4 regions of the Streptomyces sp. NPDC007025 genome follow, and region 3 is predicted to be linked to each of the others. Evidence: riboswitches for the same ligand, from Rfam matches in the RefSeq annotation. Region 3 holds a riboswitch; each other region holds the start of a gene.
The links. A riboswitch is a leader RNA that binds a small molecule or an ion and turns the genes downstream of it on or off. The one in region 3 is predicted to bind cobalamin.

Region 1: linked by a shared signal. The riboswitch ahead of ACFYMO_RS22210 ((2Fe-2S) ferredoxin domain-containing protein) and the one ahead of ACFYMO_RS06635 (cobalamin biosynthesis protein) in region 3 are both predicted to bind cobalamin.
Region 2: linked by a shared signal. The riboswitch ahead of metE (5-methyltetrahydropteroyltriglutamate--homocysteine S-methyltransferase) and the one ahead of ACFYMO_RS06635 (cobalamin biosynthesis protein) in region 3 are both predicted to bind cobalamin.
Region 4: linked by a shared signal. The riboswitch ahead of ACFYMO_RS16465 (ribonucleoside-diphosphate reductase subunit alpha) and the one ahead of ACFYMO_RS06635 (cobalamin biosynthesis protein) in region 3 are both predicted to bind cobalamin.

Annotation. Positions count from the first base shown of each region.
Region 1 covers NZ_JBIAFT010000011.1:144,770-152,230, reverse strand. Annotated here, with positions in the region: gene ACFYMO_RS22225 (ABC transporter substrate-binding protein) at 1-255, shown strand, start outside; gene ACFYMO_RS22220 (iron chelate uptake ABC transporter family permease subunit) at 345-1,316, shown strand; gene ACFYMO_RS22215 (ABC transporter ATP-binding protein) at 1,313-2,182, shown strand; partial or broken gene ACFYMO_RS22210 ((2Fe-2S) ferredoxin domain-containing protein) at 2,518-2,860, opposite strand; cobalamin riboswitch at 2,987-3,111, opposite strand; gene ACFYMO_RS22205 (ferric reductase-like transmembrane domain-containing protein) at 3,182-4,171, opposite strand; gene ACFYMO_RS22200 (YjbQ family protein) at 5,409-5,831, opposite strand; gene ACFYMO_RS22195 (NAD(P)-binding domain-containing protein) at 5,947-7,047, shown strand; partial or broken gene ACFYMO_RS22190 (substrate-binding domain-containing protein) at 7,275-7,461, opposite strand, start outside.
Region 2 covers NZ_JBIAFT010000002.1:25,429-32,889, forward strand. Annotated here, with positions in the region: gene ACFYMO_RS03465 (aminotransferase class I/II-fold pyridoxal phosphate-dependent enzyme) at 1-349, shown strand, start outside; gene ACFYMO_RS03470 (pyridoxamine 5'-phosphate oxidase family protein) at 391-816, opposite strand; gene ACFYMO_RS03475 (SCO4225 family membrane protein) at 1,105-1,431, opposite strand; gene metE (5-methyltetrahydropteroyltriglutamate--homocysteine S-methyltransferase) at 1,592-3,916, opposite strand; cobalamin riboswitch at 4,089-4,280, opposite strand; gene ACFYMO_RS03485 (MFS transporter) at 4,435-5,958, opposite strand; gene ACFYMO_RS03490 (LysR family transcriptional regulator) at 6,032-6,946, shown strand; gene ACFYMO_RS03495 (DUF5133 domain-containing protein) at 7,305-7,461, shown strand, end outside.
Region 3 covers NZ_JBIAFT010000003.1:40,489-47,949, reverse strand. Annotated here, with positions in the region: gene ACFYMO_RS06645 (putative cobaltochelatase) at 1-1,249, opposite strand, end outside; gene ACFYMO_RS06640 (cobyric acid synthase) at 1,446-3,056, opposite strand; gene ACFYMO_RS06635 (cobalamin biosynthesis protein) at 3,053-4,027, opposite strand; cobalamin riboswitch at 4,184-4,310, opposite strand; gene ACFYMO_RS06630 (hypothetical protein) at 4,498-4,710, opposite strand; gene ACFYMO_RS06625 (inorganic phosphate transporter) at 4,728-6,053, opposite strand; gene ACFYMO_RS06620 (alpha/beta fold hydrolase) at 6,341-7,461, shown strand, end outside.
Region 4 covers NZ_JBIAFT010000007.1:333,947-341,407, forward strand. Annotated here, with positions in the region: gene ACFYMO_RS16460 (ribonucleotide-diphosphate reductase subunit beta) at 1-467, opposite strand, end outside; gene ACFYMO_RS16465 (ribonucleoside-diphosphate reductase subunit alpha) at 467-2,908, opposite strand; cobalamin riboswitch at 3,069-3,204, opposite strand; gene ACFYMO_RS16470 (GNAT family N-acetyltransferase) at 3,365-3,862, opposite strand; gene ACFYMO_RS16475 (YbdD/YjiX family protein) at 3,962-4,165, opposite strand; gene ACFYMO_RS16480 (carbon starvation CstA family protein) at 4,186-6,372, opposite strand; gene ACFYMO_RS16485 (GntR family transcriptional regulator) at 6,625-7,419, opposite strand.

The DNA of each region.
Region 1 (7,461 bases), on a different contig from region 3:
AACTGGGAGACCGTCGCCGACCGCGACCCCGACGTACTCGTCGTCGGCGACCTCAGCCGCAGATCGCAGACCGCCGAGTCGGCCGCGAAGAAGATCGCGTTCCTGGAGTCGAACCCGGCGACGAAGAACATGAGAGCGGTGAAGGAGAAGCGGTACGTGCTGCTCAGCGGGCAGGCCATGAACCCGACGATCCGAACCGTCGAGGGCGTGGAGAAAGTTGCCGCGGTGCTGCGCGAGCACGGGCTCACCGGATGACAGCCATGGTGCGGTCGTCCCCGGACCGCCGGACGCGAGGCGCGGCCGCTGTGCTGCCCGTCGTAGCCGGCGTGGGCGGCGGTCTGGCGATGCTGGTCGTGTCCGTCGCCGTGGCCATCACCATCGGTCCGGCGGACATCGGTGTGGGCGACGCCTGGTCGGTGGTCGCCTCCCGGCTGGGCTGGGGGACGACGGAGCTGACTGCGATCCGTGAGGGCATCGTCTGGAACCTGCGGCTGCCGCGCACCCTTCTCGCCGCGGTGTGCGGAGCCGGACTCGCGTTGTGCGGCGCGGTGATGCAGTCGCTGCTGCGCAACCCCCTCGCCGACCCCTTCGTCCTGGGCGTCTCTTCCGGGGCGTCGACCGGCGCCGTCGTCGTGATCGTCCTCGGCGCGGGCGGTGGTGCCCTGTCGGTCTCCGGCGGCGCGTTCGTGGGTGCGGTCGGTTCCTTCGCGCTGGTGCTGCTGCTCAGCCACACGCTCGGCGGGACGACGGACCGGGTGGTGCTGTCCGGGGTGGCGGCGATGCAGCTGTTCTCCGCGCTGACCTCGTTCGTGGTGACGACGGCGGCCGACGCGGAGACCACCCGGGGCGTGCTGTTCTGGCTGCTCGGGTCGCTCAGCGGGGCCGACTGGACCGAGGTGGGGCTGTGCCTGGCGGTCCTGGCGCTCGCACTGCTGGTGTGCCTGGGGTACACGAGGACCCTGGACGCCTTCGCCTTCGGCCAGGACGCCGCGGCAACGCTCGGGGTCTCGGTCGCCCGGACCCGGCTGGTGCTGTTGTGCGTCACCGCGATGCTGACCGCCGCGCTGGTCAGCTCGGCGGGCGCGATCGGCTTCGTCGGCCTCGTACTGCCGCACGCCGCCCGCGCCGTCGTCGGCCCGGGGCACGCCCGGCTGCTGCCTGTCACCACGCTCGCCGGGGCGGTGTTCCTCGTCTGGGCCGACACCCTGGCCCGTACCGTCCTGGATCCCCAGGAGGTGCCGGTGGGCGTGGTCACGTCACTGGTCGGCGTTCCGGCGTTCGTCCTGGTCCTGTACCGCACGAGGAGGATGCGATGACGGGCCGTGCCCAGCGGCGGGACGGCGGTGCCCGGCCGCCCGCCGTACCGGATCGCGCCGCGGAGACCACCGGGTCGCCCGCCGGGCGGCCCACCCTCGCCGCCGACCGCGTGAGCCGCACCCTCGACGGACGGCTGATCCTCGACGGTGCCAGCCTCACCCCCCGGCCCGGCTCCGTGACCGGACTGCTGGGCCCCAACGGCTCGGGGAAATCGACGCTGCTGCGGCTGCTGTCCGGCGTCCTCACCCCCGCCTCCGGCGTCATCACCCTCGACGGGCGCCCGCTCGGCGACTGGGGCCGCCGCGCCGTGGCCCGGCGCGTGGCCGTCGTCGAGCAGCACGCCGACACCCTCGTCGAGTTGACGGTCGTGGACGTCGTCCGCCTCGGCCGCGTCCCACACCGCCGCGCCTGGACCCCCACGACCACGGCGGACGAGAACGCCGTACGCACCGCCCTGGAACGCACCGGCCTCACCGACCGCGCGGACCAGCCCTGGCACACCCTTTCCGGCGGCGAACGCCAACGCGTACAGATCGCCCGCGCACTCGCACAGGAACCCCGCGAACTGCTGCTCGACGAACCGACCAACCACCTCGACATCCAGCACCAGCTCGACCTGCTGAACCTCGTCGCCGACCTGCCCGTCACCAGCGTCGTCGCCCTGCACGACCTCAACCTGGCCGCCATGTACTGCGACCAGGTCGTCGTGCTCAAGCAGGGCCGGGTGGTCGCCGTCGGCACCCCGGGCGAAACCCTGACCGAGTCCTTGATCGCCGACGTCTACGGCGTGCGCGCCGCAGTCACCCGCCCCGGCCCAGGCCACCGGCCGCACATCCGCTTCCTGGACATTGTGGCCAAGAACTGACGGTGGCCCGGGCCGAGCACCGCGCGCACGGCGAAGCTGGTGCGAGCAACTGGTTCGCCCCGTCCACCAGCCAGGCGCGATGCGGCGTAAGAGGGAACCAGCGGACATCGACGGCGCATTGAACTGGGCTGCGCCCCGCTCAAGGGGGGCCGCTGCAACTCGCGGACCCGATCGGTCCGGACCCCGTCGCCTCGATCGCCGAGTCGCTCTGCGACGAGTTCAAGGAACCCCTCTACCCCCTCCCCCGACGGCAGGCATCGTCGTCTTCCTCGGCCCGCGCCACCCCGCCCGCGGACTCGTCCCGCTGCCGCTCTGTGCGAGGCGGTCGGTGCCGCTCAGGAAGCCGTACGACGGCGGGACGGGGTGAAGGTGTACAGGTCGAGGATCTCCGGCCGGGGTGCCACGCCGGGGCCGCCCGCCCGGACCCAGGCAGCGATGTCCTCCGTCGCGTCCGAGTCGTTCACCAGGCCGAACCACACCGGTCGCGCTCCGGCCGCACGCCCGGCGAACGAGGGCTGCACGACGACCACGTTGGCCTGGTCGCACACATCGAGGCAGGCGGAGATGCGTACGGGCACCTCGGCGCGCAGGCGTGCGGTCTGGCCCGCGTGATCGACGCCGGCCACCTTTCGCTGTGCCGCAGCAGCAGTCCCGGCACACGACGACCCGGCACGGCACACCACCGACCTGTCGTGCCGTGACCTCGGCGCCGTACGCCTCACCGTCCGTCGTCTCGGACACGCCGAAACCACCCCTCTCTTCCGGGGAGATCCGCCCCGGGCTCCGTCGAGGAGGCGACGACGTGAGTCTCCTGGCTCTCGGGGCACAGCTCGTCCCGGCCTTCCCGCCCTCCGCTGGGCAGTGGCCTGCTCGGGATCCGCTCACCGATCACAGTGGCGGGACCGCGCCGGATTCGCACCGGCTTCCTCGGACCGTCGTCGCCCTGTCGCCGCCATCATCCCATCGACCGGCCCCCGCTCCCAGGTGCGCGGCCCTGGATCACTCGGGCTCGTGCTCGTGCGGGCTCGTCGCCGGCTGCTCGGCCGGGCGTTCCCGGCCACCGTCATGGCCGGACACCACCACGAGGGCGACGCCCACCACGACGGCCGCGGCGACCACCCGGCCGGTGGCCCGCACCACCCAGCCCGGCAGTGAAGAGCCTGCGCGCCGCGTCGGCGTATTCAACCGCTCCGCCCGCCGGGCGGGCCTCAGCAGGCGCAGCAACAGCAGTAGCGCGACCGGGAGTTGCAGCAGCCAAAGGACGGTACGCGGCCACTCGCCGTACCAGACATTGGTGCCGTACAGCAGGGTGTGCCACACACTCAGCACGTACACGACGATGACGAAGCGGTGCAGTCGGCGCCAGGTGTTGGCACCGATACGGTGCCGGGCGTAGAACAACAGGCCCAGGGGGATGGCCAGATACAGAGCCCCCTGCCCCAGCGGAATGGCGATCCGGCCGGTGCCGGAGTCGTACCAGCCGGGCACGAACGTGTCGGCGAAGCCCGCCCACAACCGATCGGCCCACGCCAACTGTGCCTCGTAGCGAACGAGTTCGGCCGCGAACATCAGCGCGTGCGCTGACATCAGGGCCATCGTGGTCAGGCTCGTGGTGCGGTGCCAGCGTTCCAGCACGTGCCGGGACACCGGCAGCCGCCCGGAGCGCGGCCCCGACAGCAGCAGACCGAGCATGACCGTGCCCCAGGCCCACAGCAGGCCCGACCAGCCGAACGCCTGGCTGAGCAGGTACATCCAGTACGTTCCGGCATCGTCCATGAACGGCATGACCGCGACCGTCGCCGAATCCCCCGACTCCATACGGGCGTACAGGAACGCGAAGACCGCCGCCGTGACCAGGACGGCGGCGACCGCGTCGGGGAACGCGGCGCGCAGGTCGGCGCGCAGAACGACGCGCTCGGGAGGACGCTTGTCACGGGCGGGCGGCGGGGCCGTCGTGCCGTCGTCCTCCGGGGTCGTCTCTGGCAGCATCTGGGCCTTCCGAGCGTCTACGGCGTGACAAGCGAGGTCACCCTCCATCCGCGCACAGGCGCCCCGCAGGTGACCTTCCTCCCCAAGGAGCCACGAACACCCACGTCCTGTGGTTGAACACACCAGAAGTTGGGTCCAGCGGGGCGACAGCCGGTTCCGTGATGCCCTCCGTCCGACAAACGACGGACGGCGTCGATCCTGCTGCGCTGCAGGCATGCGGAGGCTGCGTTCCGCTCGGTAGCCGGTGCGCCAGTCGCCACTGGTCCCGTGCCACGGTCGTACCCGTAGACCGCCCTCGCGTCGGCCGCTGCCGGCCCTCGGCCCGTTCCGCACCCGGCGCAACGTATCCCCGAGCACCATCGCCTCGTCAGCGTGCAGCCCGCAACGCACTTGTCACGCGCAGCGGCACAGCTACGTGACCGCTTCCCCACTGCCGCACAGCCCACGTGTGAAAGCCCTCGGCCTCCCGCCTCCGGGCCCGCGACCTACCGGACACCCCGGAAGCGCTGAGACCAAACCGCCCCGTTCGCTGAGGAGGCACCCACTCCCAGTCCCGTCAAGAGGTGACGGCTCTGCACGCCGCGCCGGTCCACCCGGCCGGACCCGCCGTCAGCCAACCGGCGCGTCAGCCGCTGCTGATCGCGGGCTTCCGGCAAAAGGCCGACAAGAACGGCGACGTCCAGCTCACCGCACCGGGAGGACGCCACCACGTCGACTACATGCCCAACGGGCCGGCCCACGCCCTGCGGACGGTCCGTTGTCGGGCAGGCGACGGCCCGGGCCCAGGGCAGATGCCGTGCTCGGGCCCTTGACCGATGCCGGCCGGCGGCGTCGGGAGAACGAGTGGAAGATCGAATTCACCTCGCCCGACCATCTGGCAACCGTCATGCGACACCACACCCGGCCCTTCACCCGATGCGGAGTACGAGCCCTGGCGCATCTCCGGGCGGCCGCACCCTGGGGCACGGTGACGACTGGTACGGCGCCTTCACCACCCACGCTCCGACCCGCTTCGGCACCGCCGTGGCCGCACGCTGCCGTTCCGGGGAGGTTGTGGCCGCCTTCATGCGGGACAGCCGCCGCAGCCGCCGCACGCCGACCAGGCAACTTCCCGCACCCGTCCCCGGGCCGTTCCACCACATCCATGTCCATAACGCGCGCTGCTTCTCCGTATCGGGCCGGGAAGAGTACGGAGATACGGCGGCCGCGCCCAGGACCGATCTTGGTCAGACCAGGCTCACCCCAGGAAGCTCAACCGCACCTTCCGGTCCGGATTGTCCACATTCGTGTCCACCAGACACACCGACTGCCAGGTGCCCAGGGCCAGCTGACCCGCGACGACGGGCAGGGTGGCGTGCGGGGGGACGAGGGCGGGCAGCACGTGGTCGCGGCCGTGGCCGGGGGTGCCGTGGCGGTGGCGCCAGCGGTCGTCGGCGGGGAGGAGGTCGCGGAGGGCGGCCAGCAGGTCGTCGTCGCTGCCCGCTCCGGTCTCCAGCAGTGCCACACCCGCGGTGGCGTGCGGCGTGAAGACATTCAGCAGTCCGTCGCGGCCCTCGGCGACGTCCCGCAGGTAGGAGCCGCACTGCTGCGTCAGATCCTGGACCACCTCCTGCGAGCCGGTCCGGACGTCGATCTCACGGGTCGTGAAGCGCTCAGCCATGAGTCGATCCTCTCAAAGCGGACCACCCTCGCGTGCCGACGGCACGCTTCCGGTCGAAGGGGCGGCCCCGCGCACGTGCGGGAAGGTTTCGGGGGGCCGGATGGTTCGCAGGGGCATGAATGACGTGGCGGTCGTGGTCGTCGGGGCCGGGCAGGCGGGGCTCTCCAGCGCCTATCACCTGCGGCGGACCGGGTTCGAGCCCGGTGCGGACTTCGTGGTGCTGGACCACGCGCCCGCGCCGGGCGGGGCGTGGCAGTTCCGGTGGCCGACGCTGACGTACGGCCGCGTCCACGGCATGCACGCGCTGCCCGGCATGGAGCTGACCGGTGCCGACCCCGGGCGGCCGTCCTCGCAGGTGATCGGCGAGTACTTCGCCGCCTACGAGCGGGCCTTCGCGCTGCGGGTGCGGCGCCCGGTGGATGTCCGCGAGGTGCGGAACGCGGGATGGGGCGGACGGCTGCTGGTACGGACCTCGCAGGGCGACTGGACGGCACGGGCCGTGATCAACGCCACCGGCACCTGGGACCGCCCCTTCTGGCCCCGGGTGCCGGGGCAGGAGCTGTTCGGGGGCCGCCAGTTGCACACGGCGCAGTATCCGGGCCCGCGGTCGGACGCCTTCGTGGACCGCCGGGTGGTGGTCGTGGGCGGCGGGACCTCCGCGGTGCAGCATCTGCTGGAGATCGCCGAGGTCGCGCGGGAGACGCTGTGGGTGACGCGGCGGCCGCCCCGCTTCCGCTCCGATTCCTTCGATGAGGAGGCGGGCCGGGCCGCCGTGGCGCTGGTCGAGGAGCGGGTACGGGAGGGCCTGCCGCCGCGCAGCGTGGTGTCGGTGACGGGGCTGCCGATGACCGAGCAGGTGCGCCGCGCACGCGAGAGCGGCGTGCTGGAGCGGCACCCGATGTTCGCCCGGCTGACCGAGGACGGGGTCGCGTGGGCGGACGGCAGCCGGGCGCCCGCGGACACGGTCCTGTGGGCCACCGGCTTCCGCCCGGTCATCGATCATCTCGCTCCACTGCGCCTGCGCGAGCCCGGTGGCGGCATCCGGCTGGAGGGGACGCGGGTCTCCCGGGACCGACGGGTCCACCTGGTCGGCTACGGTCCGTCCGCCAGTACGATCGGCGCCAACCGGGCCGGCCGGTCGGCAGTGCGGGACATCCGGTCGCTGCTGGCGGAGCCGGGCCGGGCGGCTCCGGCTGTCAGCCCCGCCGCGGTGTGAGAGGCCCTGTGGCGCCGTTCGCCGCGGTGCTCCGGCCTCGCCCCCGCAGGCCGGCGCCGCGTGCCGACGCGGTCCGCGAGGGGCGGACGGGACCGGTGCGCGCCGGGAGTCAGCCGCGCGGGAGGGTGGGGGCGCCTACGACCAGGTTCGGGCTGGAGCACGATGCGCTGGTGCGTGTGGCCGACTGGGGCCTCGCCGGTCTCCTCGGTGAGCAGGTCGGCGGGCGCCCGGCCCATGCGGCGGGCGGGTTGCCGCCACGGAAGCGAGGGCGAGGGCCGCCGCGGCGGCGAACTCGATGTCGTCGTACCCCACCAGCGCGATCTCCCCGGCACGGAGACGCCGGCGGCGTACAGGGCCTGCAGCACTCCGAGTGTCATCAGGTCGTCGGCGCAGAAGACGGCCGGGAGGGGCGGC
Region 2 (7,461 bases), on a different contig from region 3:
CCAGCGGGCCGTCGCGCACCTGTGGGAGACCGGGGCGACCCGACCTGAGCAGGTGGCCGGCTCCTACGGCGCGCGGCGCTCCGCGCTCATCGGTGCGCTCGCCGCCCGGGGCGTCGCCGCGCACGGGCGCAGCGGCATGAACGTGTGGGTCCCGGTGCCGGACGAAACCGGTCCGGTGGCCCGGCTGCTCCAGGCGGGCTGGGCGGCGGCCCCGGGCGCCCGGTTCCGGCTCGCGTCGCCGCCCGGGCTGCGGTTGACCGTCTCACCGCTGTCCCCGGCCGACGTCGAACGCGTCGCCGCCGATGTCGCCGCCGCGCTGCGCCCGACCGGTGGCGGGCGCTTCGACTGACGCGGCGCACCCGCCGGCGCGCTCCCGCCCGGCTGCCCGGATCACAGCTTGCGGAAATCCCAGGAGACCACCGCCGCGGGCACCAGCCTGAGCCAGGCGTGCCGCCCGTCGTGCGGCATCTGCGGCAGACCGAAGTACTTGGCGCAGAACAGCCGTTCCGCCTCGGCCAGCTCCGGGCGGGCCGCTCCCGTGCGCGGCACCTCCCCGACGGACTCCGCACGGCCGGACAGCTCCACTCCGCGCAGCTCCCCGTAGTCCTCGCCGTCGTCCACCAGCACTGCGATCCGGGGGTCCTGGCGAAGCTGCGCCCACCTCCGGCTGCGGGTGAGCGAGTACAGCCACAGCGCACGGCCGTCCCAGCAGAACCACAGCGCCCCCACGTGCGGCGCGCCCTGCCGGCTCACCGTGCCGACCCGGCAGGTGCGCTGCGTGCGCAGAAACGCGTCCCGCTTCTCGGGGCCCATCATGATCCGGCGTCCCCGCCGCTGCGTTGGTGCTTCCTCGGCCATCCGGTTCCGCCCTCCGGGCTGTTCCGTAAGCCGCCCGGCCGTCTCTCCGGGCCGCGACACGCATATCTGATCGTGCGTCAGCGACAGCATGAGGGCTCTTCCTGCCGGACGCAATGCTCCCTGTCCCGCGGACACCCGGACGAACCGGCCCCGTGTCCGCCCGCGGCGCCGGGCCGCGGACGGTCCCCGGCGGTGCCGGGCCGGGGCCGGCCGGCTGCCGGGTCCGTGGACCGGAACCCGCCCTGGTCAGATCCGAGGGCCGGAACCGGACCGTCCCGTCAGAGCGCGTACGCACCAGCCGATCAGCACGGCGTTCACCAGGGCGCACCCCAGCAGGAGGGGGACGAACCCCCACGGTCCGTCGGGCAGCGGGAGCGCCAGGACGACCAGGCTGAGCGGCAGGGTCGCGAACGTGGGGATCACCCCGGCCATGGACTCGCCGCTCTCGTCCCACGCCGTGACCGCGACGGCCCACCCGATCAGGCCCACGCACAGCGCGAGGTAGAGGAGCGCCGGCCCGCTCGTGAGAGCCCGGCGGACGGTGCGGAGGACGGGGCGCTGGTCGGCGGTCATGGGAGAACTCCTCGTCGGTGGTGCGCGCTGGTGCCCTGCGGCGCCGCTCTTCGCGGCGGCCACGGGACCATCCTGCCCCTCCTCGCGGCGCGCCGGGACAGTGCGGGCCCGCGGGCCGGAGCGGCGGCGCAACCTGGCCGCTCCGGCCCGCTGAACGGGATCAGGACGTGCTGTCCGGCAGCTCGGCACGGATGGTTCGTGCGGCGGTGACCAGGTTCTCCAGGGAGGCCCTGGTCTCCGGCCAGCCGCGGGTCTTGAGGCCGCAGTCGGGGTTGACCCACAGCCGTTCGGGCGGGATGGCTTCGAGGCCCTTCCGGAGCAGGGCCGTGGCCTCATCGGCACCGGGCACCCGGGGGGAGTGGATGTCGTAGACGCCGGGGCCGGCTTCGCGGGGGTAGCCGTGTCCGGCCAGTTCGTGGGCGACCTGCATGTGGGAGCGGGCGGCCTCCAGGCTGATGACGTCGGCGTCCAGATCGTCGATCGCCTGCACGATGTCGCCGAACTCGGCGTAGCACATGTGCGTGTGGATCTGGGTGTCGGGCCGTACCCCGGCGGTGGTGAGACGGAACGCCTCGGTCGCCCAGGCCAGGTAGGAATCGCGGTCGGCGGCGCGCAGCGGAAGGGTCTCGCGCAGTGCGGGTTCGTCGACCTGGATGACCGAGGTGCCGGCCGCCTCCAGGTCGCCCACTTCGTCACGCAGCGCGAGGGCGACCTGGCGTGCCGTGTCCCCGAGGGGCTGGTCGTCGCGGACGAAGGACCAGGCGAGCATGGTGACCGGGCCGGTCAGCATGCCCTTGACGGGACGTTCGGTCAGCGACTGGGCGTACCGGGTCCAGCGCACCGTCATCGGCTCGGGGCGGGAGAGGTCGCCGGCCAGGATCGGGGGGCGGACATAGCGGGTGCCGTAGGACTGCACCCAGCCGTGCTGAGTGGCCAGGTAGCCGGTGAGCTGCTCGGCGAAGTACTGCACCATGTCGTTGCGTTCCGGTTCGCCGTGCACCAGCACGTCGATGCCGGCCTTCTCCTGGAAGGCCAGGACATCGCGGATCTCGGTCTTGATCCGCTCCTCGTAGGCGTCGGGGCCGATGCGCCCGGCGCGCAGGTCGGCGCGGGCGGTACGCAGTTCGGTCGTCTGGGGGAAGGAGCCGATGGTGGTGGTGGGCAGCAGCGGCAGGCCCAGGTGTGCGCGCTGGGCTGTGGTGCGCTCGGCGTAGGAGGGGGAGCGGCGGGTCTCGGCCTCGGTGACGGCGGCGGCCCGGGCCCGCACCGCCGGGTCGTGGGTGAGCGCGGAGTCGGTGCGGGAGGCCAGGTCGGCACGGTTGGCGGCCAGTTCGGCGCCGATGGCGTCGGTGCCGTGTGCCAGGCCCTTGGCGAGGGTGGCGATCTCGGCTGTCTTCTGCCGGGCGAAGCTGAGCCAGCGCAGCACCTCGGGGTCGATGTCGCGTTCGGCCTTCACGTCCAGCGGTACGTGCAGCAGTGAGCAGGAGGCCGACACGTCCACCCGGCCGGCGAGCCCGAGGAGGGTGCCCAGGATGGTCAGGGATTTCTCCAGGTCGTTGATCCAGATGTTGCGGCCGTTGACGACGCCGGCCACCAGGCGTTTGCCGGGCAGGCCGCCGGCTGCGGCCAGCGCGTCGAGGTTGGCCGCGGCCGCCTCGGTGAAGTCCACCGCGAGGCCGTCGACCGGTGCTTTGGCCAGCATCGGCAGGGCGTCCCCGAGCCGGTCGAAATAGGAGGCGACCAGCAGCTTCGGCCGGTCGGTGAGCCCGCCCAGCTCGCGGTAGGCCCGCTCCGCGGCGGCCAGCTCCTGCGGGGTGCGGTCCTGGACCAGTGCGGGCTCGTCCAGTTGGATCCATGCGGCGCCCGCGGCACGCAGATCGGCGAGGAGTTCGGCGTAGACCGGCAGGAGTCGCTCCAGCAGGCTCAGCGGCTCGAAGTCCGCGGCGACCCCCGGGGCGGGCTTGGCCAGCAGGAGGTAGGTGACCGGACCGACCAGCACGGGCCGGCCCGCCAGCCCCAGCGCCAGGGCTTCCTTCAGCTCGGTGACCTGCTTGGTGGCGTCGGCCGCGAAAACGGTGTCCGGACCGAGTTCGGGGACCAGGTAGTGGTAGTTGGTGTCGAACCACTTGGTCATCTCCAGCGGCGCCACGTCCTGGGTGCCGCGGGCCATCGCGAAGTAGCCCGCCAGGGTGTCGGCCGCCACGGCCTCCCGGTGGCGTTCGGGGATGGCGCCGACCATGACGCCGGTATCCAGCATGTGGTCGTAGTAGGAGAAGTCGCCGGTGGGCACCTCGTGGATGCCGGTCTCGGCGAGCTGTCGCCAGCTGGCGGCGCGCAGGTCCTTGGCGGTCTGCCGGAGGGCTTCGGCGGTGACGCGGCCCTTCCAGTAGCCCTCGACGGCCTTCTTCAGCTCCCGGTTCGGGCCCTGGCGGGGGTAGCCGTGGACGGTGGCCCCTGCTGCCGCGGCTGCGGACTTCGCTGTCACGGAGATCTCCTTCGCGAGATGTCTCGTCGGGATCCCGGCGGGCACGAGGAGCGAAGGTGACGGAACACCGGTGAAAAGGCGGAAGCGCGGCCTGCTTCCGTCCACCGGATATGTGCGCCGACCCGCCCTCGAGGTCACCGGAATGTCCGCACACACATGGGCGCGTGCGGGCAACGGGCAGGTCTTCGGACTCGCGGGCGCGCCTGCCGGTCTCCCGGCGGGGCTCCTACTGGCCGTCGCTTCCCGGACCGTCGGGTCCAGTGCGTGTGACGGCGGTCGTTCCCACTCACCGCTGCGGGGCAGTCCCGGACTTCCACCGGGTTCCCTCTTACGACATCCCGCCTGGCGGACGGGACGAACCAGCTGCCCCGCCAGCCTAGGCGCAGAGCCCCCCGCCTGGGTAGTGCGCCCCGCGAGTCCCCGGCCCATCCGCGCCCGGTCCCGGGCGCCGCACTCCGGAGGTGAGCGTGTCCTCCCCGACTCCGCCGGTGGCCCTGCCCGCGTCGCCCTCATGCGGTTCAGCGGTTCCGCCACGTCCCGGAGGGGTGTTCCTGCGCTGTCGGCCGATGCGGGCCAGGAGGGACCGGCCGTCGGCCCGGGGGACGAACGTCCGCCGGGCCGACGGAGGAACGCGGCGACGGGCGTGGGCGGCGGCCGCGCAGCCGGACCGGTGCAGACGTCCCCGTCCCACGCGCCGGACGGCTGCTTAGGAAGACCCGGCGAGGGACGTGCGCGGCGGAGTGCGTCGCCCGCCCGTCTCGCCGCACCGGGACGGGCAGGCGGCAGGTGGAGCACAGAACGACCGCACCGAGGGCGGCACCGGCCCAGCTCAGCACGGTCACCGCCGCGGTGAGCGGCATGTGCGCGGACATCAGTCCGACGGCGACGGCCGGGGTTCCGGACCCCGTGTAGAAGAGGAGGTACAGCGCGGCCGCGATCCCGGCGCGGTGTCCGGGAGGTGTCCGCGCGTCCACCGCGCGGGCGGCCCCGCTGACGGCCAGCCCGTGTCCGGAGCCGGCGAGCAGGGCGGAGACGAGTGTCGCGTGGAGCGATGCGGCACCGCTGGCGGCGAGGAGCACCAGGCTTGCGGTCAGTGCCGCGAGACCGAGGGCCCGGGCCGAGCGTGCCGAGCGGCGGATCCCGGCGCACTGCGTCAGCACCGAGCACACCAGGACTGCCGCCACCACGCCCCCCGCCAGGGCCGGGCCCGCTCCGCGCGAGGTACGCGCGAGCAGCGCCGGAAGGAGCGCGAGGTAGATGCCGACGACGGCCCAGGCGAGGAACCCGGTCAGCCCGGCGACGACGAACAACGGCCGGAGGGCGGAGGGCAGATGCGGGCGGGCCGGGCGCCACCGTCGGCGGGCCCCGGAGGCCCCCGGCCCGGGCTCGGGAATGTTCCGGCGCATCAGGTGCCAGACCCAGGCCAGCAGCGCCAGGTGCAGCAAGTAGGGGGTGACCAGGGGGGCCGGCGCGTACTGGGCGAGTACCCCCGAGAGGGCCGGGCCCGCGGCGGTGCCTGCCGCGAAGGCCAGTCCGGCCAGCAGGGGTCCGCCGATACGGGCCGTGGGGTGTCGGTGCCGGGTGATGAGGGCCTGGGCGGCGCCGGTCGCGGCTCCCAGCGCCAGCGCCTGGCTCACGCGTCCGGCGAAGAGCCAGGCGGGGCCGAGGGCGAGGAGGAAGCATCCGGAGCCGACGGCGGCCAGCAGCACGCTCGACCGCAGCACCGGCCGGGGGCCCACGACATCGGCGGCCGGGCCGCACAGCAGCAGCGTCGGTCCACTCACCAGCGCGAACGTCGCGAAGAGCAGCGTCATGACCAGGTCGTCATAGCCGAAGAGGCGCTGGTAGTCCGGGTAGAGCGGGCCGGGCAGATAGGCGCCTGCGGTCAGCACCAGCACAAGGAGTCCGGTGGTCCGCACCGTCCGCCGGTCATCCCGGCCCTCCGGCAGCCGCCGCCCTCGGATGGACCGTGCGGCGGGCGGGGAGACGGGGGCCGGATCCGAGCGGGCGCTCCTGCCCGGGGAAAGACGCTGATCAGTCACGCAAGCCAGTGTGCAGGCCGGGAAACACAAGGGGAATCAAACGAATTCGAAGTCAATCATGCAAACTCTTTGCATGATTGACTCCCGGCTCCGGATCCTGCAGATGGTCGCCGAGCACGGCACGGTGACCGCCGCCGCCCGGGCCCTGCATTACACGCCCTCAGCGGTCTCCTACCAACTGCGTCAGCTCGCCGCCGCGGTGGGCGAGGAACTCGTGGTGCAGCAGGGCCGCGGCATCCGCCTGACGAACACCGCCCGCGTCCTGCTGCGCCACGCGGAGCGCCTTCAGGAACAGTGGGAACTCGCCCGCGCCGAACTGGCCGCTGTCGGTACCGAGCCCACCGGCCCGGTCACGCTGTGCGGCTTCTCCACCGCCGCCAGCAGTCTGCTGCCGCCCGCCGCCGCCGGACTGCGCGATGCCCACCCGCACATGAGGGTGCGCATCGTCGAGGCAGAGCCGGATCGCTGCTTCGACCTGTTGCTCGCGGAAGAGGCCGATCTGGCCTTGCTCGTCGTCACGGCGGACTCGCCGCCGATGACGGACCAGCGCTTCGACCAGCGGCCGCTGCTGGAGGATCCGCTGGACCTGGTCGTCCCCCATGACCACCCCCTGACGCAGCGCCGGAGGGTAACGCTGGCCGATGCCGCCAGGGAGCAGTGGATCGTGGGCAGCCCGGGTACGACCTACCACCAGCTCGTGCTCGCGGCCTGCATGAGTGCGGGCTTCACACCCGACATCGCCCACTACGCGGACGAGTGGGACACCGGAACGGCGTTGGTCGGGCACGGGTTCGGCGTGATCCTGGTGCCGCGCCTGGCGCGACTGCGCGAGGACTCGCCCGTCGCCCGGATCCAATTGCGCGGGGAACCGGCCCCGGCGCGCCGCATCATGGCTGTCACCCGACTCGGTGCCCGGGGAAACCCCGTTCTCGCACAGGCCGTCGAGACGATCACGGCGGTCGCCGCCGAACTCCTCCCGCGGTACTGAGCAAGCCAGGTGCGGGACGGGCGAGGGGAAGGGGCGTCCTCTTTCGGCAACGCGAACGGCAGGGCCGACGGCGCCCCGACTCCTCCCGCCGCTGCGCTCGGTCCCGCGCGGCGAGGCCGGTGCGGAGCCGAGTGCCTGTTGCGTTCGTGCCGCGGACGCCCCGCACCAGGCGTCGCCACCGCAGCGCAGAACTGCTGGTGTGGCGGATGGGACTCCGGGTACCCGGGGCCGTCGAACGCCGGCCGAAGCGGCACGGCAACGGCCATGGCGCATGCGTCCGGCCACCGCGGACTCCGTATATGCGGACTCCGGATGAGGTGCCGGGCCCGGCCCGCCCGTACCCGGAAAGGAACTCCCTGTGCTGCACCCAGCAGAGAAGACGCTCCGAACCCTCCTCGCCCGCTACGCCGACGCCCGTGCACAGCACGAGACCGCTCCCACTCCGGCGACCCGCGAAGCGGTGGAGGACCTGGCGTACACCCTCTGCGTCACCACGGACACCCGGTCCCTCACCG
Region 3 (7,461 bases):
GCGCCGAGGCCCCGGGGGAGGGCTGCGGGCCGGACTGCTCGGTGGTCCGCTCGGCGGGGTCCGGCTGCGGCTGCTCGGGGACGGACGGCTCGCCGCCCGCGGCGTTCCGCGACTCCTCCCGCGGCGGCGCCGCGCCACCGCCGCCGCCGTCCGGCCCGCCGCCGTCGGGACCACCGTCCTCGGGGCCGTCCGGTCCGCCGGGTTCTTCCGGACCGTCCGGCCCGGGACCGCCGTCGGGCTCGCTGTTCTCCTCCAGCGTGCGGTCCAGCTTGTCCTCGTCGAGGCCCGGGGCGTCGAACGGGTTGCGCCTGCGCCGGTGCGGCAGCGCCAGCAGCGCCGCCTGCCGGACATCCGCGGACTCGACCCGCGTCCGGCCCGCCCAGGCGGCGAGCGCCACCGCCGTGCGCGCCATCACGATGTCCGCCCGCATGCCGTCCACCTCGAACGCGGCGCAGACGGCGGCGATCTGCCGCAGCGCCACGTCGTCGAGTTCCACGGCGGGCAGCAGCGCCCGGGCCGCCGCGACGCGCTCGCGCAACTCCCGCTCGTCGTCCGCCCAGCGCGCCGCGAAGCCAGCCGGGTCGTCGTCGTGGGCGAGCCGCCGCCGCACCACCTCCACCCGCTCCTCCGGATCCCGGGAGGCCGCCACCTCGACCGTCAGCCCGAACCTGTCGAGCAACTGGGGGCGCAGCTCGCCCTCTTCCGGGTTCATGGTGCCGACCAGCAGGAACCGCGAGGCGTGCCGGACGGAGACGCCCTCGCGCTCCACGTAGGAGGCGCCCATGGCGGCGGCGTCCAGCAGGACGTCGATCAGGTGGTCGTGGAGCAGGTTGACCTCGTCCACGTACAGGATGCCGCGATGCGCGTCCGCCAGCAGCCCCGGCTCGAACGCCTTCACGCCCTCCGCGAGCGCGCGCTCGATGTCCAGCGCGCCCACCAGCCGGTCCTCCGAGGCGCCGACGGGCAACTCGACCATGCGCGCCGCGCGGGCCTGCGCGGCGGCCGTCTCGTGCGGCCCGTCCGGGCACTCCGGGTCGGGCGCCGCGGGATCGCAGCTGAACCGGCAGCCCGCCACCACGGGCACCTCCGGCAGCAGGTCCGCCAGGGCCCGGACAGCGGTGCTCTTGGCGGTGCCCTTCTCACCGCGCACCAGCACACCGCCCACCGCCGGGCTGACGGCGTTGAGCAGCAGGGCCAGCCGCAGGTCGGCCATGCCGACGACCGCGGTGAACGGATACCGGGCGCTCATGCGCTGATCACTCCTTCGAGTGGCGTTCGTGCTGTGCTGGTCGGGTTGGCCGGGCCGGCCGGGCCGAGTCGAACTGGTCCCGGGGGTCCCGCTGGTCCTGCCGCCGGTCGTGTCCGGCGCGTCGGCCGCGCCGCGCCGTGCCGGTGCCGCGCCTGCTGTGCCGCGCGCCGCGCCGTGCCGCCCGGACCCGGGCTTCTCACGGCGCCCCCGGCGGTACGAACGGCAGCCCCTCCGGCACACCGTGTTCGATGAGCCGCAGCAGCGCGTCCGTGTCCGCGTGCTCCTCGATCAGGTCGCCGAGCCGGTCGAGCTGCTCCTCGCGCAGCGCCGCGAACCGGGTGTCCGGCACCGGTTCGAACGCGCGGCCCGCGTCGGCGGCGACCCGCCGCAGGAAGGCGCGGCGGAAACCGTCCGACTCCAGCGAGCCGTGCCAGTGGGTGCCCCACACGGTGCCGACCCGGCAGCCGTCCGCGGGAATCCCCCCAGCGTCGTCAGCGGCGAGCAGAAACGGCTCGCCGCCCAGCACCTCGGCCACCCCGTGGTGGATCTCGTACCCTTCCACCGGCTCGCCCAGCGCCAGCCCGTGCGGACGGGCCAGCGTCTTGTCGAGCGCGAACCGCACCCGTACCGGAAGCAGTCCGAGCCCCTCGACCTCGCCGGCCCGCGACTCGACATCGTCCTCGATGCGCTCGCCCAGCAGCTGGTAGCCGCCGCAGATCCCCAGCACGGGCCGCCCCTCGGCCGCGCGCCGCGCCAGCGCCGCCGCCAGCCCCCGCTCCCGTACCCACTCCAGGGCCCTGACCGTCCCGCGGGTGCCCGGCACCACCACCAGGTCCGCGTCGGCCAGCTCCTCGGGGCGGTCGCTGAACCGCACCACCACCCCGGGCTCGGCCGCCAGCGCGTCCACATCCGTGAAGTTGGACATCAGCGGCACCGGCAGCACCGCCACCCGCAGCACGTCCGCGCCGTACGGGCCCGCGACGGCGGACTCGCGCACGGTCCCGCGCAGCGACACCCGCAGCCCGTCCTCCTCGTCGATGCCCAGCCCGTGCCGGTAGGGCAGCACACCGAGCGTGGGGCGCCCGGTCAGCTTCCGAAGCATCTCCAGGCCGGGCTCCAGCAGCGAGCCGTCGCCGCGGAACTTGTTGACCAGATAGCCCGCGAGCAGCGCCTGGTCCTCCGGTGCCAGCAGCGCCGTCGTACCGAAGAGCGAGGCGAACACCCCGCCCCGGTCGATGTCGCCGACCACCAGCACCGGCAGCCGGCAGGCCCGGGCCAGCCCCATGTTGACGATGTCGCTGCGCCGCAGGTTGATCTCGGCCGGGCTGCCCGCGCCCTCGCAGACGACCGCGTCGTGGGTGCGCCGCAGCTCCTCCAGACAGCCCGCGACCGTCTCCAGCAGTTCCGCGCGCCCCGCGGGCGGCGCCCCCTCGCCGTCCGCCCCGCCCCCGGCGGGCTCCCCGCCGCCCGGGTGCCGCCCGAAGTAGCCCCGCGCCGACATCTCGCCGACCGCCTTGCCCAGCAGGACGACCTGGCTGGTGCGGTCGCCGCCCGGCTTCAGCAGCACCGGGTTCATCAGCGCGCTCGGCTCCACCCGCGCCGCGGCCGCCTGCATCGCCTGGGCGCGGCCGATCTCCGCCCCGTCGGAGGTGACAAAGGAGTTGAGCGACATGTTCTGCGCCTTGAACGGCGCGACGCGTATCCCCTTGCGGGCCAGCCAGCGGCAGATGCCCGCCGTCACCACGCTCTTGCCCGCGTCGGAGGTCGTCCCCGCGACCAGCAGCCCGCCCGTTCCGCGCCCGCTCACCGTGCTCCTCCCGCCGCGCGGGTCCGCCGCAGGCGGCGCACCGCCGCTCCCGTCAGACAGCTCGTCACCAGGGCCAGTTGCCCCACCCGGCGCGACAGCCGCACGGCCCGCTCGATGTCGGCGGTGCGCACGGCGCGACCGGAAGCATTGAGGACGGGCCGGTGCTCGACCCGGCCGCCGTAGGCGAGCGTGCCGCCCAGCCGCACCCCGAGGGCGCCCGCGAACGACGCCTCCACCGGGCCCGCGTTGGGGCTGGGGTGGCGGTGCGCGTCGGCCCGCCAGGAGCGCAGGGCACCGCGCGGATCGGGTCCGGCGAGCGCGGCCAGCACGGCGGTCAGCCGCGCCCCCGGGCCGCCCGCCACGTCGTCCAGCCGCGCAGCGGCCCAGCCGAAGCGGCGGTGCCGCGGGGAGCGGTGACCGACCATCGCGTCCAGCGTGTTGACGGCGCGGAAGCCCACCAGACCGGGGACACCGGCCAACGCGCCCCAGACCAGAGCCCCCACCACGGCGTCCGAGGTGTTCTCCGCGACCGACTCGACCACCGCACGGGCCGCTTCCGGTGCCTCCAGCCGCTGCGGGTCGCGCCCGCACAGCGCGGGCAGCCGCTCGCGGGCCAGTTCCAGGTCCCCGGCCTCCAGCGCGCCGCACACGGCTCGCGCCTCCCTGGTCAGCGACGTCCCGCCGAGAACGGCCCAGGTCGCGGCCGCCGTCAGGACGAGTTCGGGGAGCGGTGCAGCCGGCCCGCCGCGGGCGGCACGGCGCGCGGCACCGGCCGCGGCGACGGCGCCGCCCGCGGCGAGGAGCGTGTGCAGCGCGCCCGCACCACGGTGGTCGCGCCACAGGCGGCGCTCCAGCGCTCCGGCGGCCCGGCCGAAGACGGCCACCGGGTGGCCGCGCCGCGGGTCGCCCAGCAGCGCGTCGGCGGCGAACCCCAGCAGGATCCCGCGCACCCGGACGTCAGCGGAGCCCATCAGCGGACGGGTCCGGCGCACTCACCCACGGCAGCGGTTCCCGCGACGGTGTTCCCCGCGGCGGCGGGCACGTCGGCGGCGGATATGGCGGCACAGCCACGCATCTCGGCGTCCTCACTCAGGGTCCTCGCCCTGGCTCGACTCGACCGGCGGCGAGAGTCTCCTGGCTCCCGGATCCACGCCGCCCCCGGCCTTCCAGCCCGTGCGGGCCGTGGCTTCGTCGGGGGGTGGCGCTCCCCGGTGACAGTGGCGGGACCGCGCCGGATTCACACCGGCTTCCTCTCCATGCCGCCGTTTGGCACGGGAAGTCCACCACGCCGGTCCGGCCCCGTCAACTCGCCCTTGACCTGCGACGGGGCTGCGAGCAGTAACGTCGGTGAGGGGGCACGGGATGCTCCCGTGCCCCCTCACCGACGTCGCCCGCCCGGCCGCGGCTGCCCTGCCGGGGCCGTGGCCGGACGGGTGCGGGCTCAGCCCGCGATCAGATAGATCCCGTACGCCACCGCCGCCAGGCACAGCCCGTAACAGGCGTAGGCGCCGGTGCGGGCCAGTGCCGAGGGAGCGGCGCCGGCGGTGCGCGGCGAGCCGGCGACGATGCCGAGGGTGAAGATGCCGACGAGTCCCACCGTCGCCACCAGGCTGACGCCGAAGACCTGGCCGAGCGCGGCCCAGTCGATGTGCATGCGGTCGTCCCTTCTGCCTAGCTGAGGCTGCTCGCCGACGCGGGGCGGCCGGTCGGTTGCGGGGTCTCGGAGGCCGCTGCCTCCTCGGCGGAGCCGACCGCCACTCCCGCGGGCGGCGGGGGCGGGGCGACGGCACGGACGGCGGTGGTGACCACGCCGGCGGGTACGGACACGGGTGCGGGCTCCGCGGCCGGTTCGACGGCCGGGCCGGGGATCCCGGTGGGCTCCACGGTGGTGGGGGAGTCGCCGTTGACGTTGGTGTGGTCCACCGGCGCGCGCCGCGAGCGGACCCAGATGGCGCCGCAGAGTGCGAGAGTGAGGACGGCGACCGTCGTCACGCCCCAGTCGCCCTGCTCGGCCAGGAGCGCGGCGCCCGCCGCGATCCCGCCGGCGGCGGGGAGGGTCAGTGCCCAGCCGACGACCATCCGGCCGGCGGTTCCCCACCGCACCACGCCGCCCTTGCGGCCGAGGCCGGAGCCCATCACGGCGCCCGAGCACACGTGGGTGGTGGAGAGGGAGAAGCCGATGTGCGAGGAGGCCAGGATGGTGGCCGCCGCGCTGGTCTGGGCGGCGAAGCCCTGCGGCGGCTGGATGTCGGTGATGCCCTTGCCCATGGTGCGGATGATGCGCCAGCCGCCCAGGTAGGTGCCCAGCGCGATGGCGAGCCCCGCCGAGGCGATGACCCACACCGGCGGGTCGGAGCCGGGCGCCAGCGCGCCGCCGGTGACCAGCGCCAGGGTGATGACGCCCATGGTCTTCTGCGCGTCGTTCGTGCCGTGGGCGAGGGAGACCAGTGCGGCCGAGGTGATCTGCCCGGCGCGGTAGCCCTTGGCGGTCCGCTCCTCGTCCGCGTGCCGGGCGACCCGGTAGGTCAGCCGGGTGGCGCACAGGGAGGCCAGGCCCGCCACCACGGGCGCGGCCAGCGCCGGGATGAGGACCTTCATGACGACGACGTCACCGTTGACCGCGCCGGTGCCGACTGCGGCGAGCGTCGCGCCGATCAGTCCGCCCATCAGGGCGTGCGAGGAGCTGGAGGGCAGCCCCGCGAGCCAGGTCAGCAGGTTCCAGATGATCGCGCCCACCAGCCCCGCGAAGATCACTTCGGGCCGGATGCCGGAACCTTCGTCGATGATTCCCGAGGAAATGGTCTTGGCCACCTCGATGGACAGGAAGGCGCCGAGGAGGTTGAGGACCGCCGACATGGCGACCGCCGCCCGCGGGGCCAGTGCCCCGGTGGAGATGGTCGTGGCCATGGCGTTGGCCGTGTCGTGGAAGCCGTTCGTGAAGTCGAACACCAAGGCCGTGACGATCACGATCCCGATGAGAAGCGTGATGTGTTCCATTCACCAGGCACAATCAGTTCGAGGGGCATTGACGTCGTGAACGTAAAGACGGCGAGTGAACGGAAGGTGAACTGGGGCGGGCATTCAAGTGTCGCCCCCTGACGCCTGTTGTGTGGGCCAGGTCACACCGTAGTCAGCGGGCCCCGCGGAGCCAACGCGACGCGACCGCCCGCCGGCCAACACCCCGGCGTGCGCTGCCGCTTCCCTCCCGGTTCCCCCGGCCGGGTGTCACCCTCCCGGCCCGCCCGGCTGGTTTCCCGCCTCCGATCGCGTCAACACTGTGGAGGATGCGCCTGCGAACCGCGGCCCTGGCCGCCACCACCGTGCTCGGTACCGGCGTGGCCACCCTGGCGGCCGGACGGTACGCGGCCGACGCCGCGCTGCGCCCCCCGCGGCCCCGGGGCGACGTCGGCAGCGGGCCCACCGCGGGGTTCGAGGGCACCCGGCTGACGGTGCACTCGCACGACGACGGCAAGGTCGCCGTCACCCGCTCCCTGGCCGCCCAGCTGCCCGGCGTCTATGGCCTGACCGGGCGCGGGGTGCACGCCGTCGTCGGCCCGGTGCTGGCGGACGCGACCGCGGCGCGGCCCCGCCCGCACGCCGTCGTAAGGGAGCTGCGCCGCGTGGACCGGGGTCGGCTGAGCGCCGGCACCACCGTCCGCCTCACCCCGCAGGTGTACGTCGGGGACCCCGGCGAGGCACTCGGGACGGCGTACGCGGACGTCGAGATCCCCGGTGAACTCGGCCCGCTGCCCGCCTGGTTCGTCCCCGGCGACCGCGGCGTCTGGGTGATCGCCGTGCACGGGCTCGGTGCCACCCGTGCGCACCCCCTGGCGCTCGTCCCCTTCTACCGGCGGTTCAGCGTCCCGGTGCTCGACATCGCCTACCGCGGGGACCCCGGCGCGCCCCCGTACCCCGACGGCATCGGGCACCTGGGCAACTCCGAGTGGCGCGACCTGGACGCCGCCCTCCGCTACGCGGTGCAGCACGGCGCCCGGCGGGTGATCCTGCACGGCTGGTCCAGCGGTGCCACGATGGCGCTGCACACCGCCGCGAACTCTCCGCTGCGGGACCGGGTGGCCGGCCTGGTGCTGGACTCGCCCGTACTGGACTGGCCGGCCACCGTGCGCGCGCTGGCCACCTCCCGGGGCACCCCGCGCGCGCTGCTGCCGCTCGTCGTGCGCGCCGTACAGGGCCGCGCCGGTCTGCCCGAGGGACGGGACGTCGCGGTGGTGGACTCCGCGAAGCTCGCCGTGCCCGCCCTGGTGCTGCACGGGCCCGACGACACCGTCGCGTCCGTGGGCAGCTCCCGGGCGCTGGCCGCACGCCGCCCCCGGCTGATCTCCCTGCGCGAGGTCCCGGACGCCCCGCACGCCGCCATGTGGAACGCCGACCCGCCCGGCTACGA
Region 4 (7,461 bases), on a different contig from region 3:
ACGGCGTCCATCCAGCGGAAGCAGAACTGCGCCTTCTCCCGGATGGAGGGGATGTTCTCCACCGCGGCGAAGGCCGCCGCGCGCTCGTCGTGGTCGGGCAGATAGGTGTCCAGCAGTGTCAGATAGAACTGGACGTGCACGGCCTCCTCGAACAGCTGCCGGGACAGATACAGCCGCGCCTCGGGCGAGTTGATGTGCTTGTAGAGCGTCAGCACCAGATTGTTGGCCACGATCGAGTCACCGGTGGCGAAGAACGCCACCAGCCGGCTGATCATGTGCTGTTCGCCCGGGGTGAGCTTGGCCAGGTCGGCGACGTCGGAGTGGAGGTCGACCTCCTCCACGGTCCAGGTGTTCTTGATCGCGTCGCGGTAGCGCTCGTAGAAATGCGGGTAGCGCATCGGGCGCAGCGTCAGTTCGAAACCCGGGTCGAGCAGGTTCTTGGCGGCTGTCGGGTCGCTCGTCGTCATTACTGGCATGCCTCGCAGGACTCGGGGTTTTCCAGGGAGCAGGCGAGGGCCTCGTCGGCCGTCGCGGGGGCGGGGGCGGGGGCGGGGGCGGGCACCGAAGCGGTGGCTCCGGCCGCCTGCGCGATCCGGGTCGCGGGGCGCGACCGCAGGTAGTACGTGGTCTTGATGCCGCGCTTCCAGGCGTAGGCGTACATCGAGCTGAGCTTCCCGATGGTGGGCGAGGACAGGAAGAGGTTCAGCGACTGGCTCTGGTCCAGATACGGGGTACGGGCCGCCGCCATGTCGATCAGCGCCCGCTGCGGGGTCTCCCAGGCCGTCCGGTAGAGCGCGCGGACCTGCGCGGGCACCCACTCCAGCTCCTGCACCGAGCCGTTGGCCTCGCGCAGCGCCTCCCGGGCGCGCGCGTCCCACAGCCCCAGCCGCTTCAGCTCCGCGACCAGATAGGTGTTCACCTGGAGGAACTCGCCGCTGAGCGTCTCGCGCTTGAACAGGTTGGAGACCTGCGGCTCGATGCACTCGTACACCCCCGCGATGGACGCGATGGTGGCCGTCGGAGCGATCGCCAGCAGCAGGGAGTTGCGCATCCCGGTCCGGGAGATCCGTGCCCGCAGCGCCTCCCACCGCTGCGGCCAGGCCCGCTCCCCGGCCGTGGCCGGATAGTGGTCGGGGTGCAGCACGCCGCGCGCCGTGCGGGTCGCCTCCCACGCGGGCAGTGGTCCGTGCCGCTCGGCCAGCTCGGCGGAGGTCTCGTAGGCGGCCAGCATGATGCGCTCGGCGATCCGGGTGGACAGCTCGCGGGCCTCCGGGGAGTCGAAGGGCAGCCCGAGCCGGAAGAAGACGTCCTGCAGGCCCATCACTCCCAGGCCCACCGGCCGCCAGCGGGAGTTGGAGACGGCGGCCTGCCCGGTCGGATAGAAGTTGATGTCCACCACGCGGTCCAGGAACCGCACCGCGGTGCGGACCGTGGCGTCCAGCCGCTTCCAGTCCATCCGGTCCGGCAGCGGGCCGCCGTCCTCCTCGCTCAGGTGCGCGGCCAGGTTCACCGAGCCCAGGTTGCAGACGGCGGTCTCCCCGTCGTCGGTGACCTCCAGGATCTCCGTGCACAGGTTCGAGGAGTGCACGGTGTTGCCCGGTTCCGCGGTCTGGTTGGAGGTGCGGTTCGCGGCGTCCTTGAACGTCATCCAGCCGTTGCCGGTCTGCGCGAGGGTGCGCATCATCGCGCCGTACAGCTGCCGCGCGGGCAGCCGTTTGACCGCGCGCCCCTCGGCCTCGGCGCGGCGGTAGGCGGCGTCGAACTCCTCGCCCCACAGGTCCACCAGCTCCGGCGCCTCGGACGGGGAGAAGAGCGACCACTGTTCGTCCGCCTCGACGCGGCGCATGAACTCGTCCGGGATCCAGTGCGCCAGGTTGAGGTTGTGGGTGCGGCGCGCGTCCTCGCCGGTGTTGTCCCGCAGCTCCAGGAACTCCTCCAGGTCCGCGTGCCAGGTCTCCAGGTAGACGCAGGCTGCCCCCTTGCGGCGGCCGCCCTGGTTGACCGCGGCCACGGACGCGTCCAGCGTGCGCAGGAACGGCACGATGCCGTTCGAGTGGCCGTTGGTGCCCCGGATCAGTGCCCCGCGGGAGCGGATCCGGGAGTACGACAGACCGATGCCGCCCGCGTGCTTGGACAGCCGCGCGACCTGCTGGTAGCGCTCGTAGATCGAGTCCAGTTCGTCCTGGGGGGAGTCGAGCAGATAACAGGAGGACATCTGCGGGTGGCGGGTGCCGGAGTTGAAGAGCGTGGGGGAGGAGGGCAGATAGGCGAGGGAATTGGTGAGCCGGTAGAAGTCGGCCACCTCCGCGAGGGCCTGCGGCGACTCGTCAGCGGCCAGTCCGCAGGCCACCCGGAGCAGGAAGTGCTGCGCCGTCTCGACGGGGCGCCGGGTGATCGGATGCCGCAGCAGATAGCGGGAGTGGACCGTCCGCAGCCCGAAGTACCCGAACCGGTCGTCGGCGCCGTCCTCGACGGCCTCCCGCACCAGCGCGTCCAGCCGGTCGGCGTGCCGGCGGACGAACGCGTGCGTACCGTCGGCGATCAGCCCCTCCGCGTGGCCCAGCGCCACCGCGTCGGAGAACGAGACGACGCCTTCCGCGGCCGCCTCGTCCCGGATCGCGAGGGTCAGCAGCCGGGCCGCCAGCCGGGAGTACGCGGGGTCCTCGCTGATGCGGCCGGCCGCGGACTCGATGGCCAGGGTGCGCAGTTCCACCGCGTCCGCGCCCGGTTGCCTGCCGCGCAGCGCCGCGGCCAGCACCGGAGCCGGGTCCGCGTCCGGGAGGTCGGCGGTGAGCGCGGCGAGGGTCGCGCGCAACGCGGCGGCCGAAGGGTCCTCGCCGGCCTCGCCCCCCGTGGCGGAGCCGGGGGTGACGGGTGCCGGAAGGGTGGGGGCGGTGGTGACGGTCACGCGGTGCTCTCCCTCGCTGCTCACTGGCCGTGGGCAGCGGCACGGAGGGAGAGGCGCGCGCCCGGCCGCCCCGCTCGGGCACCGAGCCCGGTCCCGGGCCCGGAACCCTGTTCAGGGCACGGCGCGCTCCGCCCACCGGTCCAACCCACGAGACCTGGACGTTCATCAGGCTGCCGCCGGCAGGTACTCGGACTCGCGGGCGGGCTCGCGCCGGCCCCTCACCGTTGCGGGACAGTTCCGGATTCGCACCGGATTCCCCTGCGTCGAGGGCGACAGCCGTGAGACACCATACATCTTGTGCTCGGCCTAAGCAGGCACCCCATATCTTGTGCCGTCCTGGGTCGTGTCGGGAACCGGCGCCAGCCCCCCCGCAGCGCCCCCGGCGCGGCGCGGGGTGCGGGCACGGAGACCGGTCACCCGGGCCGGGCGCGGCGCGTGGCCCGGGCGGGGAAGCGTTCACAGGCGCAGCGCGTAGGCCCACAGGGTGACGCCCGGGACCGGGCTCCAGTCCCGCTCGGGGTCCCGGCGGAACCCGAGGCGCCGGTAGAGGCGGTGGGCGGCATGCATGGTCGGCTGGGTCGAGAGCACCAGCCCCGAGAGCCCCAGCGCGCGGGCCCGGTCCGAGCAGGCCGTCACCAGCGCCTCCCCGACCCCGCGTCCGCGTGCCGACTCGCGCACTCCCAGCATCCGGAACTCGCCCTCGTCCTGGCGCGCCCGCTCCGCGAAGGGCCCGCCGCGGCCGACGAAGGTGACGGTGCCCAGCAGTTCGCCCTGGTCCTCCTCGGCCACGAGCAGCTCCGCGTGGCCGGCGCGGCCCGCAGCGTCCCGCAGGGTCTCCAGATACGGGTCGGCCTCGCCGAGGTCCAGCAGCCCGCCGCTCAGATAGGCCCGGGCGACCAACTCGCCGAGTTCCGGGTATTCCGCGGGCCTGGCCGTTCTCACCGTGATGTCCATGCCGTCATCATCCGCCACACCACCGACAGCGCGGCCCGCCGAGGAAGGCGCCGCCGGGACGGTCGGCGGCGCGGTGCGACCGCACCCGCGGGCGGGTACTCAGCAGCAGCGGAAGCCCTCGCGCGGGTCGCCCTCGCGGGCGTCGGTGCGGCGCCGCTCGAACTCCCTCCTGCTGGGGACCTCCGCGTCCGGGCCCTGGTGCCGGCGCACATGGGCCACATACCGGTCGTAGGCGCTCTCGTCGGTCAGCTCGCGCACATACCAGCGCACCCAGCGTCCGGCACGCAGCACCGGGCGCACCATCCGGTCGGCGGCTGCCCCGCTCACCGGGAGTCCCCGTCCGCTCCGCCGCCGGACGGCCCGGCTGCCGCCGCTTCGGCCAGCTCGGTCTTCTCCTCCTTGGTGGCGATCAGTCCGGCGGGCGCCGTCAGCGTCGACTTCCGATAGGGCGCCTCGTGCATCCGGGTGCCCTCCGGGTCGCGCACCGCGCGCACGCAGGTGCGGGCCGCGTCGGCGAGGACGACGATGACCAGCAGCGCGAAGAGCGCCGAGAGGACCCCGTCCACGGTCGAGTTGGTGACCACCGTGTGCATGTCGTCCATGCTCTTGGCGGGGGCGATGACCTTCCCCTGGTCGATGGCCTCCTGGTAGTCGGCGCGCTGCTGGAAGAAACCGATCTTCGGGTCGGTGGAGAAGACCTTCTGCCAACTGGCCGTCAGTGTGACGACGGCGTCCCACGCCAGCGGTACGGCCGTCACCCACGCCCACTTCAGCCGTCCGGACTTGACCAGCAGCGTGGTGCAGACCGCCAGGGCGACGGCGGCCAGCAGCTGGTTGGCGATCCCGAAGAGCGGGAAGAGCTGGTTGATCCCGCCGAGCGGCTCGTGGACGCCCACCCACAGGAAGTAGCCCCACAGCGCCACGATGACGCCGCTGGACAGCAGCAGGCCCGGCCACCAGCTCACCCGGCGGAAGGGCTTGTAGACGTTGCCGAGCATGTCCTGGAGCATGAACCGGCCCACCCGGGTGCCGGCGTCCAGGGCGGTCAGGATGAACAACGCCTCGAACATGATGGCGAAGTGGTACCAGAACGCCTTCATCCCGGAGCCGCCCACGACCTCCGAGAAGATGGTGGACACCCCGATCGCCAGGGTGGGCGCGCCGCCCGTCCGGGAGAGCAGCGACTGCTCCTCGACGGCCTTCGCGGCGGCGGCCAGCTGGTCGGGGGAGATGCTGTACCCGAAGCTGCGCACCGCCTCGGAGGCGGCCTGCACATTGTCGCCGATGACGCCGGCGGGCGCGTTCATCGCGAAGTAGAGGCCCGGGTCGATGATGCTGGCGGCGACCATCGCCATGATGGCGACGAACGACTCCATCAGCATGGAGCCGTAGCCGATCATCCGGATCTGGGTCTCCTTCTGGATCATCTTCGGCGTGGTGCCCGAGGAGATCAGCGCGTGGAAGCCGGACAGGGCGCCGCAGGCGATGGTGATGAAGACGAACGGGAAGAGTGAACCGGCGAACACCGGCCCGTCGCCCACCCCCGCGAAGTCGGTGATGCCCGCCATCTTCAGCGTCGGCAGCGTCACCACCACACCGACGGCCAGCAGCCCGATGGTGCCGATCTTCATGAACGTCGACAGGTAGTCGCGCGGCGCCAGCAGCATCCACACCGGCAGGATGGAGGCGATGAAGCTGTAGACCAGGATCCAGACGACCAGGGTGCCCGGCTCCAGGGTGAAGGTGTCGGCCCAGGAGGACTCGGCGACCCACCGTCCGGCCACCAGGGCGAACAGCAGCAGCGCGATGCCGATCAGCGAGACCTCGGTGACCCGGCCGGGGCGCAGCACCCGCAGATAGAACCCCATGAACAGCGCGATCGGGATCGTCATACCGATCGAGAAGGTGCCCCAGGGCGACTCGGCCAGCGCGTTGACGACGACCAGCGCCAGCACCGCCAGCAGAATGATCATGATGGCGAGAACGGCGAGCAGCGCCGCCGCGCCGCCGACCGGGCCGATCTCCTCGCGCGCCATCTGCCCCAGCGACTTGCCGTCCCGCCGCATGGAGAAGAAGAGCGTCACCATGTCCTGGACGGCGCCGGCCAGGATCACGCCGACGACGATCCAGATGGTGCCCGGCAGATATCCCATCTGGGCCGCCAGCACCGGGCCGACCAGCGGTCCGGCGCCCGCGATCGCGGCGAAGTGGTGGCCGAGCAGCACGCGCCGGTCGGTGGGGTGGAAGTCGATGCCGTTGTCGAGCCGCTCGGCGGGTGTGGCCCGCGTCTTGTCGACGCGCAGCACCCGGGTGGTGATGAAGCGCGCGTAGAAGCGGTAGCCGATGGCGTAGGAGCCGAGTGCGGCCGCCACCATCCACGCGGCGGAGACTTCTTCGCCGCGGGCGAGAGCGAGCATGGCCCAGCCTGCCGCGCCGATCAGCGCGACGGCTGTCCAGACGGCTATGGAGCGTGGACCGAGCTTGCCGGCCGGCTGTGCAGTGCTGGGCACGCGCGTCCCTCCTCGACCTCACCTGCGCACCATTCGAGGTGGCGCGCCTACCACGGCAGGCCGACCGTAGAACACCGATTTGATCAGCGCCATACCTCGGGAGGGGGAACCGCGATCCGCGGCGCGGAAGGGGAACCCGCGGCGCGGTCCCGCTGGTTGCGGTGGCCGGTGGCCGGTGGCCGGTGGCCGGTGGCCGGTGGCCGGTGGCCGGTGGCCGGTGGCCGGTGGCCGGTGGCCGGTGGGGCGGCGGAGTCAGGCCGTGGGGCGCTGGAGGTTGGCCACGAACTTGTAGCGGTCGCCGCGGTAGACCGACCGCACCCACTCCACGGGCTCCCCGGCGGTGTCCCGGGAGTGCCGCGAGAGCATCAGCATCGGCAGTCCGACGTCGGTGCCCAGCAGCCCGGCCTCGCGCGGGGTGGCCAGTGAGGTCTCGATGGTCTCCTCGGCCTCCGCCAGGTGGATGTCGTAGACCTCGGCGAGTGCGGTGTAGAGCGAGGAGTACTTGACCAGGCTGCGGCGCAGTGCGGGGAACCGCTTCTGGGACAGGTGGGTGGTCTCGATCGCCATGGGTTCGCCGCTGGCCAGCCGGAGCCGCTCGATGCGCAGGACGCGTCCGCCCGCGGGGATGTCCAGCAGCACGGCGAGCCGGTCGTCGGCGGTGACGTAGCCGATGTCCAGCAGCTGCGAGGTGGGTTCGAGTCCCTGGGCCCGCATGTCCTCGGTGTAGGAGGTGAGTTGCAGCGCCTGCGAGACCTTGGGCTTGGCGACGAAGGTGCCCTTGCCCTGGATGCGCTCCAGGCGCCCCTCGACGACGAGTTCCTGGAGCGCCTGCCGCACCGTGGTGCGCGAGGTGTCGAACTCGCTGGCCAGCGTCCGCTCGGGCGGTACCGGGGTGCCCGGCGGCAGGGTCTCGGTCATCTCCAGCAGGTGCCGCTTCAGCCGGTAGTACTTTGGCACGCGCGCGGTGCGGGCCGCCGATCCGTTGCCGCCCGCGGACCCGGTGTCCGCCGCGGCCGGCGCGACCGCGCCGCCCCCGTCCGTGCTCATGGCCCGCCTTCCCGACTCCTGTGGTGCTGCCGTCACCGGCTT